One region of the Streptomyces sp. NPDC059455 genome, then DNA from elsewhere that is predicted to be linked to it. Evidence: riboswitches for the same ligand, from Rfam matches in the RefSeq annotation. Region 1 holds a riboswitch; each other region holds the start of a gene.
What was found. A riboswitch is a leader RNA that binds a small molecule or an ion and turns the genes downstream of it on or off. The one in region 1 is predicted to bind cyclic di-AMP.
Positions count from the first base shown of each region.

Region 2: another riboswitch for cyclic di-AMP. It lies ahead of ACFXB5_RS31345 (M23 family metallopeptidase); the one in region 1 lies ahead of ACFXB5_RS06450 (M23 family metallopeptidase).
Region 3: another riboswitch for cyclic di-AMP. It lies ahead of ACFXB5_RS32220 (transglycosylase family protein); the one in region 1 lies ahead of ACFXB5_RS06450 (M23 family metallopeptidase).

Region 1 is NZ_JBHYVB010000012.1:99,117-104,776, forward strand. It holds gene ACFXB5_RS06435 (DNA topoisomerase (ATP-hydrolyzing) subunit A) at 1-506, opposite strand, end outside; gene ACFXB5_RS06440 (M16 family metallopeptidase) at 822-2,192, shown strand; gene ACFXB5_RS06445 (M16 family metallopeptidase) at 2,213-3,595, shown strand; cyclic di-AMP (ydaO/yuaA leader) riboswitch at 3,880-4,044, shown strand; gene ACFXB5_RS06450 (M23 family metallopeptidase) at 4,059-4,853, shown strand; gene ACFXB5_RS06455 (GntR family transcriptional regulator) at 5,098-5,660, shown strand, end outside.
Region 2 is NZ_JBHYVB010000105.1:3,439-9,098, reverse strand. It holds gene ACFXB5_RS31360 (hypothetical protein) at 1-298, shown strand, start outside; gene ACFXB5_RS31355 (hypothetical protein) at 674-973, shown strand; gene ACFXB5_RS31350 (aldo/keto reductase) at 1,159-2,103, opposite strand; gene ACFXB5_RS31345 (M23 family metallopeptidase) at 2,266-3,519, opposite strand; cyclic di-AMP (ydaO/yuaA leader) riboswitch at 3,531-3,692, opposite strand; gene ACFXB5_RS31340 (PP2C family protein-serine/threonine phosphatase) at 3,941-5,329, opposite strand; gene ACFXB5_RS31335 (DUF6227 family protein) at 5,630-5,660, opposite strand, start outside.
Region 3 is NZ_JBHYVB010000110.1:20,039-25,698, forward strand. It holds partial or broken gene ACFXB5_RS32215 (LysM peptidoglycan-binding domain-containing protein) at 1-681, shown strand, start outside; cyclic di-AMP (ydaO/yuaA leader) riboswitch at 936-1,103, shown strand; gene ACFXB5_RS32220 (transglycosylase family protein) at 1,111-1,809, shown strand; gene eno (phosphopyruvate hydratase) at 2,075-3,355, shown strand; gene ACFXB5_RS32230 (septum formation initiator family protein) at 3,460-3,942, shown strand; gene ACFXB5_RS32235 (DUF501 domain-containing protein) at 4,009-4,557, shown strand; gene ACFXB5_RS32240 (exopolyphosphatase) at 4,554-5,531, shown strand.

The DNA of each region.
Region 1 (5,660 bases):
GTGACGGGCTCCTGCTCACTGCCGTCGTAGTTCGGGGAGAAGTCGACCGTGTCCTCGTCGATCGACTCGGTCATCAGCGAGGTCGCCGACGCCATCCGGCACTCGGTGTACCGCATCGCGGCCGGCGGGTCGTCGTTGCCCAGCGAGCCGAAGTTCCCGTGGCCGTCGACCATCGGCAGGCGCATGGAGAACGGCTGCGCCATGCGCACCAGCGCGTCGTAGATCGACGCGTCGCCGTGCGGGTGGAGCTTTCCCATCACCTCGCCGACGACGCGGGCGCACTTCACATAGGAGCGCTCGGGGCGCAGGCCCATGTCGTTCATCTGGTAGAGGATGCGGCGGTGCACGGGCTTGAGCCCGTCACGGGCGTCGGGCAGCGCGCGCGAGTAGATGACCGAATAGGCGTACTCGAGGTAGGAGCCCTGCATCTCGTCGACGACGTCGATGTCGAGGATGCGCTCCTCGAAGTCGTCCGGCGGCGGGGTCTTCGTGCGGCGGCGGGCCATCGCGCTTGGGGCTCCTTCAACTGCCGATGCGGGATCTGATGCGGACCATTGTGGCCCGGCGCACCGACAAGTGTGGAACGGCCCGGGGCGCTGGCGGCCGGGGCGGGCCCCGGAACCGCGCCCGGCGGTACCGCCCGAAGCCCCCTCGAAGGGGTCCGGATCCGGCGCCGGAGGGCCCGCCGAAACGGTTCGGGACAGCTCGGCGGGACGGGAGTGGACCGGAACTTCGCCAGATGTCCGTCCCCTTGCATACAGTGACAGAAGCGCTGCGCAAGCGGCTGGCACGCGCTCCATCACGCGATCGAAGGGACGTACATGCCCATGGGTCACACGGCCACGCAGCAGGCCGGCTCCGGCGGCTTGAAAGCGACTGAGCACCGCCTGGCCAATGGCCTGCGCGTGGTGCTCTCCGAGGACCATCTGACCCCGGTCGCCGCGGTCTGTCTGTGGTACGACGTCGGCTCGCGCCATGAGGTCAAGGGGCGCACCGGCCTGGCGCACCTCTTCGAGCACCTGATGTTCCAGGGTTCGGCGCAGGTCACCGGCAACGGCCACTTCGAGCTGGTGCAGGGCGCGGGCGGCTCGCTCAACGGCACGACCAGCTTCGAGCGCACCAACTATTTCGAGACCATGCCCGCCCACCAGGTCGAGCTCGCCCTGTGGCTGGAGGCGGACCGGATGGGGTCCCTCCTGACCGCGCTGGACGAGGAGAGCCTGGAGAACCAGCGCGACGTCGTCAAGAACGAGCGCCGCCAGCGGTACGACAACGTCCCGTACGGCACCGCCTTCGAGAAGCTCGTCGCCATGGCATACCCCGAGGGCCACCCGTACCACCACACCCCGATCGGCTCCATGGCCGACCTGGACGCGGCCTCCCTGGAGGACGCGCGGGAGTTCTTCCGCACCTACTACGCCCCCAACAACGCCGTGCTGTCGATCGTCGGCGACATCGACCCCGAGCAGACGCTCGCCTGGATCGAGAAGTACTTCGGCTCCATCCCCTCCCACGAGGGCAAGCGGCCGCCCCGTGACGGCACGCTCCCGGAGGTGATCGGCGGTCAGCTGCGCGAGGTCGTGGAGGAGGAGGTCCCGGCCCGCGCCCTGATGGCCGCCTACCGGCTGCCGCACGACGGCACCCGTGAGTCCGACGCCGCCGACCTGGCGCTGACCGTCCTCGGCGGCGGCGAGTCCTCCCGGCTCCACAACCGGCTGGTGCGCCATGACCGCACCGCCGTGGCCGCCGGGTTCGGCCTGCTGCGGCTGTCGGGCGCCCCCTCGCTGGGCTGGCTGGACGTGAAGGCCTCCGGCGGGGTCGAGGTGCCCGCCATCGAGGCCGCCGTCGACGCGGAGCTGGCCCGCTTCGCCGAGGAGGGGCCGACCCCGCAGGAGATGGAGCGCGCCCAGGCGCAGATCGAGCGCGAGTGGCTGGACCGGCTGGCCACGGTCGGCGGCCGGGCCGACGAGCTCTGCCGTTACGCGGTGCTCTTCGGCGACCCGCAGCTGGCGCTGACCGCCGTGGAGCGGGTGCTCGACATCAGCCCCGAGGAGGTGCGGGCCGTGGCCGCGGCGCGGCTGCGTCCCGACAACCGCGCCGTGCTGGTCTACGAGCCCGTCCAGGGCGCCGAGGACGCAGCCGACACCGCCGAAGCCGCCGAGACCGACGCAGAAGGGGAGGCGGCCCAGTGAGCGACGCCGTCACCGCGACCATGACCTTCCACCCGCAGCCCAAGGGCGGCGCCCCCAGGCCGTGGGCGTTCCCGGCCCCCGAGCGCGGTGAGCTGCCCAACGGCCTCACCGTGCTGCGCTGCCACCGCCCCGGCCAGCAGGTCGTCGCCGTCGAGATCAACCTGGAGGCGCCGCTGGACGCCGAGCCGGCCGGGCTCGAAGGCGTCGCCACGATCATGGCGCGCGCCCTGTCGGAGGGCACCGACAAGCACGACGCCGAGGAGTTCGCCGCCGAGCTCGAGCGGTGCGGTGCCACGCTGGACGCCCACGCCGATCACGCCGGCGTCCGCGTCTCCCTGGAGGTCCCGGCCTCCCGGCTGCCCAAGGCGCTCGGTCTACTGGCCGACGCGCTGCGCGCCCCCGCCTTCCCGGACGGCGAGGTCGAGCGGCTGGTGCGCAACCGGCTGGACGAGATCCCCCATGAGCTGGCCAACCCGGCCCGCCGCGCCTCCATGGCCCTCGCCGCGGAGCTCTTCCCGGCCGAGTCGCGGATGTCCCGGCCGCGCCAGGGCACCCAGGAGACCATCGAGGGCATCGACGCCGCGGCCGTGCGGGCCTTCTACGAGGCGCATCTCCGCCCCTCCACCGCCACCGCCGTCATCGTGGGCGACCTCGACGGCGTCGACCTGGACAGGGCGCTCGCGGACACCCTCGGCGCCTGGACGGGCGGGGCGGGCGCGCCGCGCACGGCTCCCCCGATCATCGCGGACGACACCGGCCGTGTGGTGATCGTCGACCGGCCGGGCGCGGTGCAGACCCAGCTGCTCATCGGGCGCGTGGGCGCCGACCGCCACGACCGGGTCTGGCCCGCGCAGGTGCTCGGCACGTACTGCATGGGCGGCACCCTCACCTCCCGCCTCGACCGCGTGCTGCGCGAGGAGAAGGGCTACACCTACGGGGTGCGCGCCTTCGGCCAGGTGCTGCGCTCCGGGCCCTCGTCGCCCGCGGGCGGCTCCTCGGGCGCCTCGATGCTGGCGATCAGCGGCTCGGTGGCCACCGAGGTCACCGGCCCTGCGCTGGACGACCTCTGGAAGGTGCTGCGCACGCTGAAGGAGGAGGGGCTGACCGACGACGAGCGCGATGTCGCGGTGCAGAACCTGGTGGGCGTCGCCCCGCTGAAGTACGAGACGGCGGCGTCCGTCGCGAACACCCTCGCCGATCAGGTCGAGCAGCATCTTCCGGACGACTTCCAGGCGCAGTTGTACGTCCGTCTGGCGGAGACCGGCACGGTGGAGGCCACCGCCGCGGTGGTGAGCGCCTTCCCGGCGGACCGGCTGGTCACGGTGTTGGTCGGGGACGCCTCGGCGATCGAGGAGCCGGTCCGCGCGCTGGGCATCGGCGAGGTGCGCGTCATCTCCAACTGAGCCGATGAGAGTTGGCCGGATCCGTTCGGGGAACCGATGGTCCGGCCGGCTCACTGACGGTCCGGCAGGCGGCCCGGCGGACGTCCGGTCCATGAGCCGACAGCGGAAGGACCCCGGCCCCGTAAGGGTGCCGGGGTCCTTCCGACATGACCGATTTATGGGATTGGCTGCTTGTTTGGTTTGTGGGGAGAGCAACAAAAAACCGGAACCGTTTGGTGATCGAAAGCGCACCCGTTTAGCGTCAGTCCGGCTGTTCGCCAGCGACCCGCCGCACCCGCGGCACCGGACAGTCATCGCCGAGTCCCCGTACGGCGCAAGCCAGGGGAGCCGGGGACCCAACACGTCCCCAGGGGTGAATCGGGCGCCTTCCCCGGCCGGGGGAGGGGTCTGTAGGAGACCTTCCTGCTCCGAACCCGTCAGCTAACCCGGTAGGCGAGAAGGAAGGAAAGGAGTGCGCCTCAGTATGGCGTCCACCCGCACTGCCACCGGGAAGCACCGCCGCACCAGCAAGGTCAACATCCGCACGGGCGCGAACGTCGTGGGCATCACGACCGTCGCCTCGGGTGTGGTCGCCGGGATCACCGGACAGGCGTTCGCGGCCGACGGGGGCCCCAATCCCCAGCAGACCGGTCTGACCCAGGCGATCGTGATCGGCGATGGGATCGCGGACCACATCGAGGCCCAGGCGCAGTCCCAGGAGACCGCCGCCGAGCAGGCCGCCGCCAAGGCCAAGGCAGAGGCGATCGCCCGCCAGGAGGCCGCCAGAAAGGCGGAGGCCGCGGCGAAGAAGGCCAAGGCCGAGCGCGAGGCCAAGGAGCGCGCGGCGCGCGAGGCCGAGCGCAAGCGCCTCAACACCTTCGTGTCGCCGGTCAGCGGCTCCTACGTCTCCACCGGCTACCAGGCGTCCAGCGGGCTGTGGTCCTCCGGCAGCCACACCGGCATCGACTTCCACGCCTCCACCGGCACCACGGTGCACTCCGTGGGCATGGGCGAGATCGTCGAGGCGGGCTGGGGCGGCTCCTACGGCAACAATGTCGTCATCAAGATGAACGACGGCACGTACACCCAGTACGGCCACCTGTCGTCGATCAGCGTCTCGGTCGGCCAGAAGGTCACCCCCGGCCAGCAGATCGGCCTGTCGGGCGCCACCGGCAACGTGACCGGACCGCATCTGCACTTCGAGGCCCGCACCAGCGCGGACTACGGCTCGGACATGGACCCCCTGTCGTACCTGCGCACCCACGGCGTCAACGTCTGACCCGTCGCGCGTCCGACGCGAACGCCGCGCGGTCTCACGATCCCGAGATCGCGCGAGACTTCCGAGAAGGCCCCGTCCGCCGGACGGGGCCTTCGGCGTGCCACCGCCCGCTGACCAAAAAATAGCCATGAAATGCTTCCCGCCATCGGAAATGGCGTCCGTGTGGAATAGAGTCGTTCAACGCGCATTCCATGGCCGCGTTTCGCGGGCGTTAAGGCGGAGGTTCGACAATGCGGGACCGTAAGTGAGCGGGGATACGAACGCGGTCCAGGGTGGTCGCCGGATTTCGGCACACGCGGTCTGCGCGGCGATTCGCGACGACATCGTCTCCGGCGGGTATCAGCCCGGCAGCCGCCTCACCGAGGAACTGCTCGCCCGGCGCTACGGCGTCTCCCGGGTGCCGGTCCGCGAGGCCCTGCGCACCCTGGAGTCGGAGGGCTTCGTGACGACCCGGCGGCACGCGGGGGCCTGCGTCGCCCAGCCCTCCGAGCGCGAGGCGGCCGATCTGCTGGACATCCGCGCGCTGCTGGAGCCACTGGGCGCCGCGCGGGCCGCACAGCGCCGCACCGAGGCCCATCTGAAGGTGCTGCGCGGACTGGTCCGGCTCGGCCGGGAGCGCGCCCAGGGCGGTCAGCTCGGCGAACTGCGGCCGCTGGGCGACTGGTTCCACGAGACGCTCGCCCAGGCGTCCGGCAGCCCGAGCCTGGCCGCGCTGCTCGTCCAGCTGCGCCGTAAGACCGCGTGGGTGTACGCGGCCGCTCCCGGGCCGCGGCCCGTGCCGCCCGAGGGTGCCGCGCGCCCCGACCC
Region 2 (5,660 bases), on a different contig from region 1:
TCCCGCAGGGCAGCGGTGTTATCTGGTCTCCGATGCGGACAGCACGGGCTACCTGTCGAAGCTGGCTGACGAAATGGAAGCGGTTCAGCTCCAGATGGGCACTGAACTCATCGGCCACGCCCGCCTGATGCTCAGCGACCGGAAAGCGGACGCTCGAGAGCTCCGCTACCTCGCGAACCGCCTGATCGAAGCGCTGCAAGACGCTCTCCGGATCTCGGAGAGTCGCGGCGGGCGTATCTCGGCGCCCGACGAGGCCGAGAGCGACGGAGCGGCTCGCACGGATGAGGGGGCGCAATGAGTGAGGTGCCAGGAGGCTGGCAGGTCGGTCCGGCCCCGGGGCGCGGTCTGCGCCCTGCAAAGGGCGGCCTGCTTGAGCTGCCGCTTCACGTGCTCCGGCCCGGTCGCACGTCTTTGGCGTCGCTGGTGCTGACGGTGGTGGAAGCGGAGCAGTTGCACGCCGCCTTGTGTTACGCACTCGGCGACGAGCCTGCACCCGAAGACGCGCCGGAGTGCCGTCAGCCGGTCCGTTATCCAGGTGGCCGACAGAAGTACTGAGGCCGCGCGGCGGAATCCCACTCGGGTCGTCCGTGTCCGTTTGGGGCTTGCGAGTCCGTTCGGAGCGCCTGCTGCGTAGGGTCGGGGCCAGGAGATCCTTGGAGTGGGAGGTATGGGGATGGCTGGAGTGCCGACGGGGGTTGTGGCTGCGGGTGGGTTGGTTGGGGGGTATGGCGTGGCTCGGTGGACCAAGCGGCGGCCCTTGGGTGGGGTTGCCCTGGCCGCTGCGGGGGCGGTGGCCGCTCGGGGGTGGCGGGAGAAGGCGGGGAACGGGACCGCCGCCGCGCTCAGTGCGGCATACGTCGCCGCATTCGCCGGGTCGCATCCGCTGGCGAAGAAGATCGGGGCCTGGCCGTCCGTCTTCGCCGTCGCCGGTGGCGTTGCCCTCGCGTCCTGGGCCCTCGCCGATCGGCGGTAGAGGAGCGTAGGGGTCCTCGGGTCTGTGGGCGACTTCGGCGGGCGGGGCTTGTTGCCCGCCCGCCGTCTTGCCGGCCGCTGGACGGTCCGCCGCCCCCGTCCCGTCGCCTTCCGCTCAGTCCTTACGGGCCCGTCCCGCCGTCTTTCGCTCAGTCCTTATGGAGCCCGTCCCGCCCCGTCTTCCCGTCAGTCCGACGCCGACGTCAGCAGGTCCAGTTCCGGCTGGGTCAGCTTGAGGTCGACCGAGGCCAGGAGGGCGGGGAGCTGGTCGGTGGAGCTGGCGCTGGCCAGGGGGGCCACGACTGTGGGCTGGGCGAGGAGCCAGGCCAGGGCGACCGTGGCGGGCTCGGTGCGGTGGTTGGCGGCTACGTCGTCCAGGGCGGCGAGGACCTTCTGGCCGCGCTCGGTCTCCAGGTGCTTGGCGGCGCCCGTGGAGCGGGGGCTGTCGACGGCCGTACCCGGGCGGTACTTGCCGGTGAGGAAGCCGGACGCCAGGGAGTAGTACGGGATCGTCGCCAGGTCGTGGCGGGCGGCGACCTCGGACAGCTCGCCCTCGAAGGTGTCGCGCGAGACCAGGTTGTAGTGCGGCTGGAGGGCGACGTAGCGGGCCAGGTTCTCCCGGGTGGAGAAGGTCAGCTGGGCGTCCAGGCGGTCCGCGCCGATGTTGGACGCGGCGATCTCGCGGACCTTGCCCTCCCTGACCAGCTCGTCCAGGGTGGTGATGATCTCCTCCACCGGCACCGACGGATCGTCGTAGTGGGTGTAGTAGAGGTCGATGTAGTCGGTGCGCAGCCGCTGGAGGGATTCCTCGACGCCCGATTTGATGGCGGACGAGGTCAGGCCGCGTGGCTCCGGGGAGCCGGCGCCCACCTTGGTGGCGAGGACGATGTCGGAGCGGTTGCGGCGGGAGGCGAACCAGTTGCCGAGGATGGTCTCGGACTCGCCGCCCTCGTTGCCCGGTACCCAGACGGAGTAGACGTCGGCGGTGTCGATGAAGTTGCCGCCGGCCGCCACATAGGCGTCGAGCACCCGGAAGGACTCGGCCTCGTTCGCGGTCCAGCCGAAGACGTTCCCGCCGAGAGAGAGCGGGAATACGGACAGATCACCGATCTTCTGTGTGTTGTCAGCCATACGTTTTTACAACGGCTGGCTGGGCGGGGTTGTTCCGGCCTGTCGTTCCCGTGTGTTGTTCCCGCGTGCGTTCCTGAGGGCCGGCCCCCGGCGGCCCTCGTCGGGACGTAAACCGGCGGCCCTGGCGTCAAGGGGGGAGAGAGCGCCAGGGCCGCCGGGGTATCAGGGGTTCAGCCCGTGCTGGCGCAGCCAGGGCATCGGGTCGATCGGCGAGCCGCCGCCCGGCCGGACCTCGAGGTGGAGGTGCGGGCCGGTCACATTGCCGGTGGCGCCGACGCGGGCGACGACGTCGCCCGTCGACACCTTGCCGGAGGTGACGACCATCGACGACAGGTGGCAGTACCAGATCTCGGTGCCGTCGCTCAGGGTCAGCACGATGCGGTAGCCGTACGACCCGGCCCAGCCCGCCTGGGTGATGGTGCCGCCGTGCAGCGCCTTGACCGGGGTGCCGGTCGGGGCGGCGAAGTCCTGGCCGGTGTGGTCGGCCGACCATATGTCGCCCGCCTGGCCGAAGCTGGCGGTCAGGGTGTACGAGCCGACGGGGAGGGTGTACGCGGCGGCGAGTTTGGCCTGGCGCTCGGCCGCGGCCTTCTTCTCGGCCGCCTCCTTCGCCCGCTGCTCGGCGGCTCTCTTCTCCGCCGCTGCCTTGGCCTTCCGCTTGGCGGCCGCCTCCGCGGCCTGGTCGGCGGCCTTGCCCGCGGCGGCCCTGGCGTCCTTGGCCGCCGCCTGCGCCGCGGCGGTGCGACTGTCCTCGTCCGCCGCGTTCTGCTGGTTCTCGGCCTGCTGGAGGATGCGGGCGCGGAGCGCCTCGCCCGCGTCGGTGGTGCCGCGCTGCTCGTCCTCGCTGGTCAGACCGGCCTGGGAGAGCGGGGCGGCGGCGGTCTGCGCGCCGCTGCTGTCGTCCGACGCCCAGGAGCCGATGCCCGGCAGGTCCTTGGCGGCGGGCAGGCTGGCCTTGACCTCATCGGCGACATGGCCGAGGTCCGGCATGGATATGGGGAGCGCGGGACGGTCCTTGGCGCTGGCCATACCGCCCGCACCGACCGCCGCGATCACGCCGACCCCGAGGACGGCGCCGCTGCGCGCCATGGTTCCGCCGCGCTGTTTGGCCACGCGGTGCCGGCCGCGTACGGGAGCGATGGACTCCTCGGTGGGGTTCCACTCCTCCCAGGTCTCGGCCTCGAATCCGGCACCCGGGCCCTCGGAGGCGCCCTCATCCGCAAAGCGGTCGTCGGGGCCGAACGCGTAAGGGTCGTCGGGGCCGAACGCGTAGGGGTCGTCGGGGGCGAATCGGCCGTCCCCTGAGCTCATCCCGCCGCCGGCATCGAAGCCGGGGCCGTAGGCGGTGGCGGTCCCCAAACCGCCTCCCCGTGTGCGATACGGGGCTTCGTCCAGGACAGACCTGTTGGACGCCACGGAGGCGCACTCCTTTCCTTCCTTCTCGCCTACCGGGTTAGCTGACGGGTTCGGAGCAGGAAGGTCTCCTACGGGTCAGGTTCGACCCGATTCACCCCAAGGTTGTTGGTTCCCCGGTTCCCTTGGTGCTGCGGTACTGCCTCTGTGCGTATGGGATTCGGCGACGGCGCACGGTGCCGCCCTTGCGACGGTTGTGACGACCGCGCTGCGTTATCGAACGTTAATAGAGAGCGCGATGTGATTCCAAGCTGTTCCGAGGAATCCGCGCACCTTTGGCATGAACTTAGCACTCAAGAACGGACAGATGGGGGCGAGTCGACGCACGGGGCAAGAGTTGGCAAAACAGCGCACGGATCGATCGTGCGTCAATTGTTATGCAGAGGGGGCTCGGTCGGTTACGCACGGTGTGCGGTGCGCATACCTACGGCGGGGTGGGGTTCGCCCCGTCGTACGCCCCGTCGTTCCCCCCACCGTTGTCCCGTCCGCTGTCCCGCCCGTTGTCCCGTCCGCTGTCCCGCCCGTTGCCGCGGGCCGGGGTCCGACGGACCGCCAGCAGCGCCATGTCGTCCGGCGTCCCGCCACCTGTATGGCGCTCGACATCGGCCACCAAGGCGTCCAGCAGCTCCTGCGGACCGGCGAAGCGGCGGCCGCGCAGCCGCTCCTCCGGGTCATAGAACTCGCCATGGCGGTCCCGGGCCTCCGTCACCCCGTCCGTGAACAGCAGCAGCGTCTCGCCCTCCGCGAACGCCAGCTCCATCACCCGGTCCGGCCAACCCGCCAACTCCCCCATCCCCAGCGGCAGCGCCGGCACCTCCGGCTCCAAGGCGCGCACCGCGCCGCCCTCCTCCAGGAGCAGCGGCGCCGGATGGCCGCGGTTGATCAGCCGCAGGGTGGAGTCGCCGCGCGGAATTTCGGCCACTACGGCCGTCGTGAACCCCTCGACCACCTCCAGGTCGGCCCGCCGGGCGCCCTCGCGCCGCAGCGCCCGCTCCAGGCGGCCCACGAGCGCCTCCAGGGTCGTCTCCTGCTCCGCGGCCTCCCGGAAGCAGCCCAGGAGGATCGCCACGACCTCCACGGCCCCCAGCCCCTTGCCGCGTACGTCCCCGACGGTCAGCCGTACGCCGTGCGGGGTGTCCTGGACCGCGTACAGGTCACCGCCGATCGCCGCGTACTTCTCCGCCGGTACGTAACGCGCGGCGATCTCCAGCCCGGCGAGCCGGGCGGGCGGCGCGGGCAGGACGGCGCGCTGGGCCGCCTCCGCGACACCGCGCGCCGAGGCGAGCCGGTGGTGGCTGCGGCGTACGACGCGGTTGATCACCACGGCCAGCACGGTCACGGTCGCCACCGTGATGATCTCGGTGGCCGCCTGGGTCGGGTCCCTCACCCCGTGGAACTCCGCCAGCAGACAGGCGGTCAGGACGGCGACGACGGCCGTGACGATGGTCTGCCGCAACGGTAAGAGCGCCGCGGCGACCAAGGGGGCGGCGGCGAAGAAGGGGGAGGCGGTGTAGCCGGGCGGGGCGGCCAGGTCGAAGGCGATGCCGCCGAGGACGAGGACGGCGGGCAGCCAGCGGGCCATACGGCGGCCAGAGGCCTCCTTACCGCTCTCCTCGGCCGGAGCGGGCCCCGCGGCGGACCCGGCGGACGCGTCGGCGGCGGCACCGGCCGCGGCGCCGGTGTCGATGAGCGTACGGACGCGGGTGGTGGGGCGGCGGGCGAGCGGGCGGCTCAGCCGGGGCCAGGCCGTACGCCGCTCCGTACGGCCCTCCGTACGGGCGCCCGTACGAGCCCTGCTCCCTCGCACCCGCACCGGCTTCTCTCGCTTCCCTGGTCCGCGTCCCGCCGCCGTCACAGCGGCACGGCGTCACCGTCGTCACGGTGCCGCCGTCGTCACCAGGCTTCCGGCTGACGGGCCGCCAGGCGAGCCGGTGTCGGCCAAGCGGGTGCTCGGCGCCGTACGCGGGCGTCTCGCGCCCCCACGCATGCGGGAGGTGCGGGCGGCGCCAGGACCGCGACCGGCGGGGTGCGGAGGGGCCGCAGGCTGGCTCGGGCGGGCTACGGAAGCGTCAGATACCGCGTACGTCAGCGGTGGACGCCCAAACCGCGTGCGTCAGAGGTCGACGCCCAGCGCGCGGGCGTGG
Region 3 (5,660 bases), on a different contig from region 1:
GACGCCTGGCCGAGCTGTGCGCTGGGCGCCGGGCTCACCGACGGCGGCCGCGCCCCCGATGTGGACCCCGGCAGCACGGCCAACTCGGACCCGGGGGCGGGCCGCGACGGGGACGACCCGGGGGACCGGGGGCGGGACGGCTCCTCCTCGGACGCGGACCGCTCGGGGACATCCGACAAGGCCGACAAGGCCGACAAGCCGGATGCGCCGGACGCGTCCGGGTCGGCCGAGGGGCCGGACGCGCCCCGCACCTCCAAGTCCCCCGACGGCCTTGACGGCTCCGCCTCGGGTGACCCGGACTCGGGCAGTCCCTCGGATTCGGACAGCCCCTCGGCGTCGGACGGCTCGAAGAGCCCCTCGGCGGACCCCTCCGCCGACCCGACGCCCTCCGGCCGCCACCGCGGCTCCCCGGGCGCCGGGGAGCGGGCCGACGACGGCGACGCGGGGAGCGCACGGCCCTCCGGGCGCCATGCCTCGCGCGGCGCCTCGGACCGCGACGAGGGCTCCACGGACGACGATTACACTGTTCGCCCCGGTGACAGCCTGTCAGGGATCGCCGAGCATCAGAATGTGTCCCGCGGTTGGGAAGGGCTCTACGAAACCAACGAGGACCTCATCGGGATCGACCCCGATCTGATCATCCCTGGTCAGCGACTTGATCTCACCATCAGGGAGCAGTGATTCGGGGGGAATTGCCCGATCTGGACCCGGTGAGACATACATCTCGTCACATTTTCCGGGGCGCACCTCGTGTCCGATCTCTCCGCACCCGGCCCCACCTGCGCCGATGTGGGCCGGGTGAGATCAATTACAGCCCCAATCACTGCCCTTGGGGTGTTTGAACGTTCTTGGAAGGTGTGTTTAACGTCTTTCCGCTCGCCACCGCGGGCACCGTCGATCGTCACGCCGAATCCTGCCGGCGGTCGGGGGGAACCGACGCGTCAGCGCCGAAGGCAGGAGCGGGGGACCCAAGGTAGGTGCCGAGTGGCCTGTGGATACGGGCTTGTCGGCTAGGGGTGAAGCCGGGAGCGACCATCGCGACCGGCCGGGCAACTCACGTCCGAACCCGACAGCTCACCTCGTAGGCGTCGGTGAGGAAACGAACCAAAGATGCTCAAGTCCAACGGGAAGCACCGCCGCCCCTCCAAGGTCACCCGTATCGCCGCGCTCACCGGTCTCGCCGGTGCCGCTGTGGCGGTGCCGCTGATCGGGGCGACCTCCGCCTCCGCGGCCACCACCTCGCAGTGGGACCAGGTCGCGCAGTGCGAGTCCGGTGGCAACTGGTCGATCAACACCGGCAACGGCTACTTCGGCGGCCTGCAGTTCTCGAGCTCCACCTGGGCCGCCTACGGCGGCACGGCCTACGCCTCCACCGCGGACAAGGCCAGCAAGGCCCAGCAGATCCAGATCGCCGAGAAGGTCCTGGGCAGCCAGGGCAAGGGCGCCTGGCCGGTCTGCGGCAAGGGCCTGACCTCCGGCGGCAGCCCGTCCGCCCCGTCCGCGCCCTCCGGCTCGCAGGACCAGTCCTCGGCGACCACCAAGTCGGCCCCGGCCGCCCAGCCGGCCCAGCCGAAGGCCGAGCCGAAGGCGCAGCCGCGCACCGCGCCCGAGCACGCCACGCGGCAGCAGACCCGTGGCCCGGTCAAGAAGGGTGACGGCGAGTACAAGGTCAAGTCCGGCGACACCCTCGGCAAGATCGCCAAGGCCCACGACGTCAAGGGCGGCTGGGAGAAGCTCTTCAAGCTGAACAAGGACATCGTGGAGCAGGCCGACCTGATCTTCCCGGGCCAGCAGCTGCACCTCCGCTGAGCCCCGGCCACGGCCCAGGCCTGAGGGCTCCCTCCGGGGACCTCTCCTGAGGCCGGCCCCCCGAGAACGAGCCCCGGCCGGGCGTGCCGCCCCTATGGCGCGCCAGGCCGGGGCTTTCCCCATGCATAAGAAATCTGGCTTTTTGATCCAGAATCTGGCTTTTTGTGTCGTGCCCCTGTCTCGTGGGGCGGGCGAACGCGGGGCGCAGCCCTCCCGGCCCGTTAGGCTCGTGCTGCTACCGCAGACCCATACGAAGGAGAACCTCGTGCCGTCCATCGACGTCGTCGTAGCTCGCGAGATCCTCGACTCGCGAGGCAACCCCACGGTCGAGGTCGAGGTTGGCCTCGACGACGGCAGCACCGGCCGTGCCGCCGTGCCGTCCGGCGCCTCCACCGGCGCCTTCGAGGCCCTCGAGCTCCGTGACGGCGACAAGAACCGCTACAACGGCAAGGGCGTGGAGAAGGCCGTCCTCGCCGTGATCGAGCAGATCGGCCCCGAGCTGGTCGGCTATGACGCCACCGAGCAGCGGCTGATCGACCAGGCGATGTTCGACCTGGACGCCACCCCGGACAAGTCCTCGCTCGGTGCCAACGCGATCCTCGGCGTTTCCCTCGCCGTCGCGCACGCCGCTTCCGAGGCGTCCGACCTCCCCCTCTTCCGTTACCTCGGCGGCCCGAACGCCCATCTGCTGCCGGTGCCGATGATGAACATCCTCAACGGCGGGTCGCACGCCGACTCCAATGTGGACATCCAGGAGTTCATGATCGCGCCCGTGGGCGCGGAGTCCTTCTCCGAGGCCCTGCGCTGGGGCGCGGAGGTCTACCACACCCTGAAGGGCGTGCTGAAGGAGCGCGGCCTGTCCACCGGCCTCGGCGACGAGGGCGGTTTCGCGCCGAACCTCGGCTCCAACCGCGAGGCCCTCGACCTGATCCTCGAGGCGGTCAAGAAGGCCGGCTACCAGCCGGGCCAGGACATCGCGCTCGCGCTGGACGTCGCCGCCTCCGAGTTCTACAAGGACGGCGCGTACCAGTTCGAGGGCCAGTCCCGGTCCGCCGCCGAGATGACCTCGTACTACGCCGAGCTGGTCGCCGCGTACCCGCTGGTCTCCATCGAGGACCCGCTGAACGAGGAGGACTGGGACGGCTGGAAGACCATCACCGAGCAGCTCGGCGACAAGGTCCAGCTGGTCGGCGACGACCTCTTCGTCACCAACCCCGAGCGGCTGTCCCGCGGTATCGACAGCGACACCGCGAACGCCCTGCTGGTCAAGGTCAACCAGATCGGCTCGCTGACCGAGACCCTCGACGCGGTCGAGCTGGCCCAGCGCAGCGGCTACAAGTGCATGATGTCGCACCGCTCCGGTGAGACCGAGGACGTCACCATCGCCGACCTGGCCGTCGCCACCAACTGCGGCCAGATCAAGACCGGCGCCCCGGCCCGCTCCGAGCGGGTGGCCAAGTACAACCAGCTGCTGCGCATCGAGGAGATCCTCGACGACGCCGCGGTGTACGCGGGCCGTTCCGCCTTCCCGCGCTTCAAGGGCTGAGCGGACACGTCTGACGCCCGTCCCCGGCCCCGGTCCCGTACCGTGGCCGGGGACGGCGTCGCTCGACGGCGTTGTCCAAGCGAAGTCATCACCGGGGAGGCGACGTGCCGGCGGATCGGGAACGGTTCTCCACCGCGACCAGGCTCAAGGCGCTCGGCGAGCACGCCGCCGCCCGGGTCTACCGCGTGCGCACCAAGCGCCGCCGTGGCCGGCTGACCGGCCGGGCCGCCCTGCTCGCGCTGGTCGTCTGCTCCCTCGTCGTGGCGCTCGCCTATCCGATGCGGCAGTACATCTCCCAGCGCTCCGACATCGCCGAGCAGCGGCACGAGGCCCAGCGGGCCCGCGAGGACGTGAAGAAGCTGCGGGAGCGGAAGGCCCGGCTGCGCGACCCCGCCTACACCGAGCAGCAGGCCCGGGAGCGGCTGCACTTCCTGATGCCGGGCGAGACCGGCTACAGCGTGGTGGACGGCGCCGGCTCCACCGAGCACTCCACCGACCAGGGCGCGGCCGGCCGCCCCTGGTACACCAACCTCTGGGACGCCGTGGACACGGCGGACGCGGCGGGGGCGGGCAGCGCGCGCCGCTGAGGCGCCGCGCTCCGGCCGCCGGACGCACCCGATGACGAATCGAAACGAAGAAGAACTTTCCCACTCATGGATACGCCCCCGCCCCAGACGGAGCCCACCGCGCCCACCGACGCGGACATCCACGCCGTACGGGAGCAGCTGAACCGGGTGCCCCGGGGCCTGCGCGCCATCGCGCACCGCTGCCCCTGCGGCAATCCGGACGTCGTGGAGACCGCGCCGCGGCTCGAGGACGGTACGCCCTTCCCCACCCTCTACTACCTGACCTGTCCGCGCGCCGCGTCCGCGATCGGCACGCTGGAGGCCGAGGGCGTGATGAAGGAGATGACGGCCCGGCTGGGCACCGACCCCGAGCTGGCCGCCGCCTACCGCGCCGCCCACGAGGACTACATCGCGCGCCGTGACGCCGTCGAGGTGCTCCAGGGCTTCCCCAGCGCGGGCGGGATGCCGGACCGGGTGAAGTGCCTGCATGTACTGGTCGCCCACTCCCTCGCGGCCGGCCCCGGGGTCAATCCGCTGGGGGACGAGGCGATCGCGATGCTGCCGGAGTGGTGGCGCAAGGGCCCGTGTGTGAGCCCCCGCGGGGCCGATGACCCGAGCCGGGAGGAGAGCGCATGACCCGCGTCGCCGCCGTGGACTGCGGCACCAACTCGATCCGGCTCCTGGTGGCGGACGCCGATCCGGCCACCGGGGAGCTGATCGAGCTCGACCGCCGGATGAAGATCGTCCGGCTGGGCCAGGGCGTGGACCGCACCGGCCGGCTCGCCCCCGAGGCGCTGGAGCGCACCTTCGCCGCCTGCCGCGAGTACGCGGAGGTCGTCCGCGAGCTGGGCGCCGAGCGCGTCCGCTTCGTGGCCACCTCCGCCTCCCGCGACGCCGAGAACCGCGCGGAGTTCGTGCGCGGGGTCGTGGAGATCCTGGGTGCGGAGCCCGAGGTGATCACCGGGGACCAGGAGGCGGAGTTCTCCTTCGCCGGGGCCACCAAGGAGCTCACCGGCCATGACCATATGGCCGGGCCGTATCTGGTGGTGGACATCGGTGGCGGTTCGACGGAGTTCGTCGAGGGCGGCGAGGATGGCGAGGGCGGCGATGGGGTGCGGGCGGCCCGCAGCGTGGACATCGGCTGTGTGCGGCTGACCGAGCGCCATCTGGTGGTGGACGGCCGGATCACCGATCCCCCGACGGAGGATCAGATCGCCGCCATAAGGGCCGATGTGGAGCGGGCGCTGGACCTGGCCGAGCGGACCGTGCCGCTCAGCCGCGCCTGCCGTCCCGCGGACGGCCACGCGCTGGTCGGTCTTGCCGGTTCGGTCACCACCGTGGCCGGGATCGCGCTGGGTCTGAAGGAGTACGACTCCTCCGCGATCCACCACTCCCGGATCACCCTCGGCCAGGTTCGCGAGATCACGGGCAAACTGCTCGGCGTCGGCCACGCCGAGCGGGCGGAGATCCCGGTGATGCACCCGGGGCGGGTCGATGTGATCGGCGCGGGGGCGCTCATCCTGCTTTCGATCATGGAAAGGACCGGCGCCGAGGAGGTCGTGGTGAGTGAGCATGACATCCTCGACGGGATCGCCTGGAGCATCGCCTGAGCGGGCGGGATAACGTATGAGCGGCCGCGGAACCCCCTTCGGAGGCCTTCCGCGAGCCCCCTCCGAGAAAGTTCGTGAAACTCTTCACATGAAAAAGGTGCCTGGTGGCCGCCCGATGCGGCGCTCTGG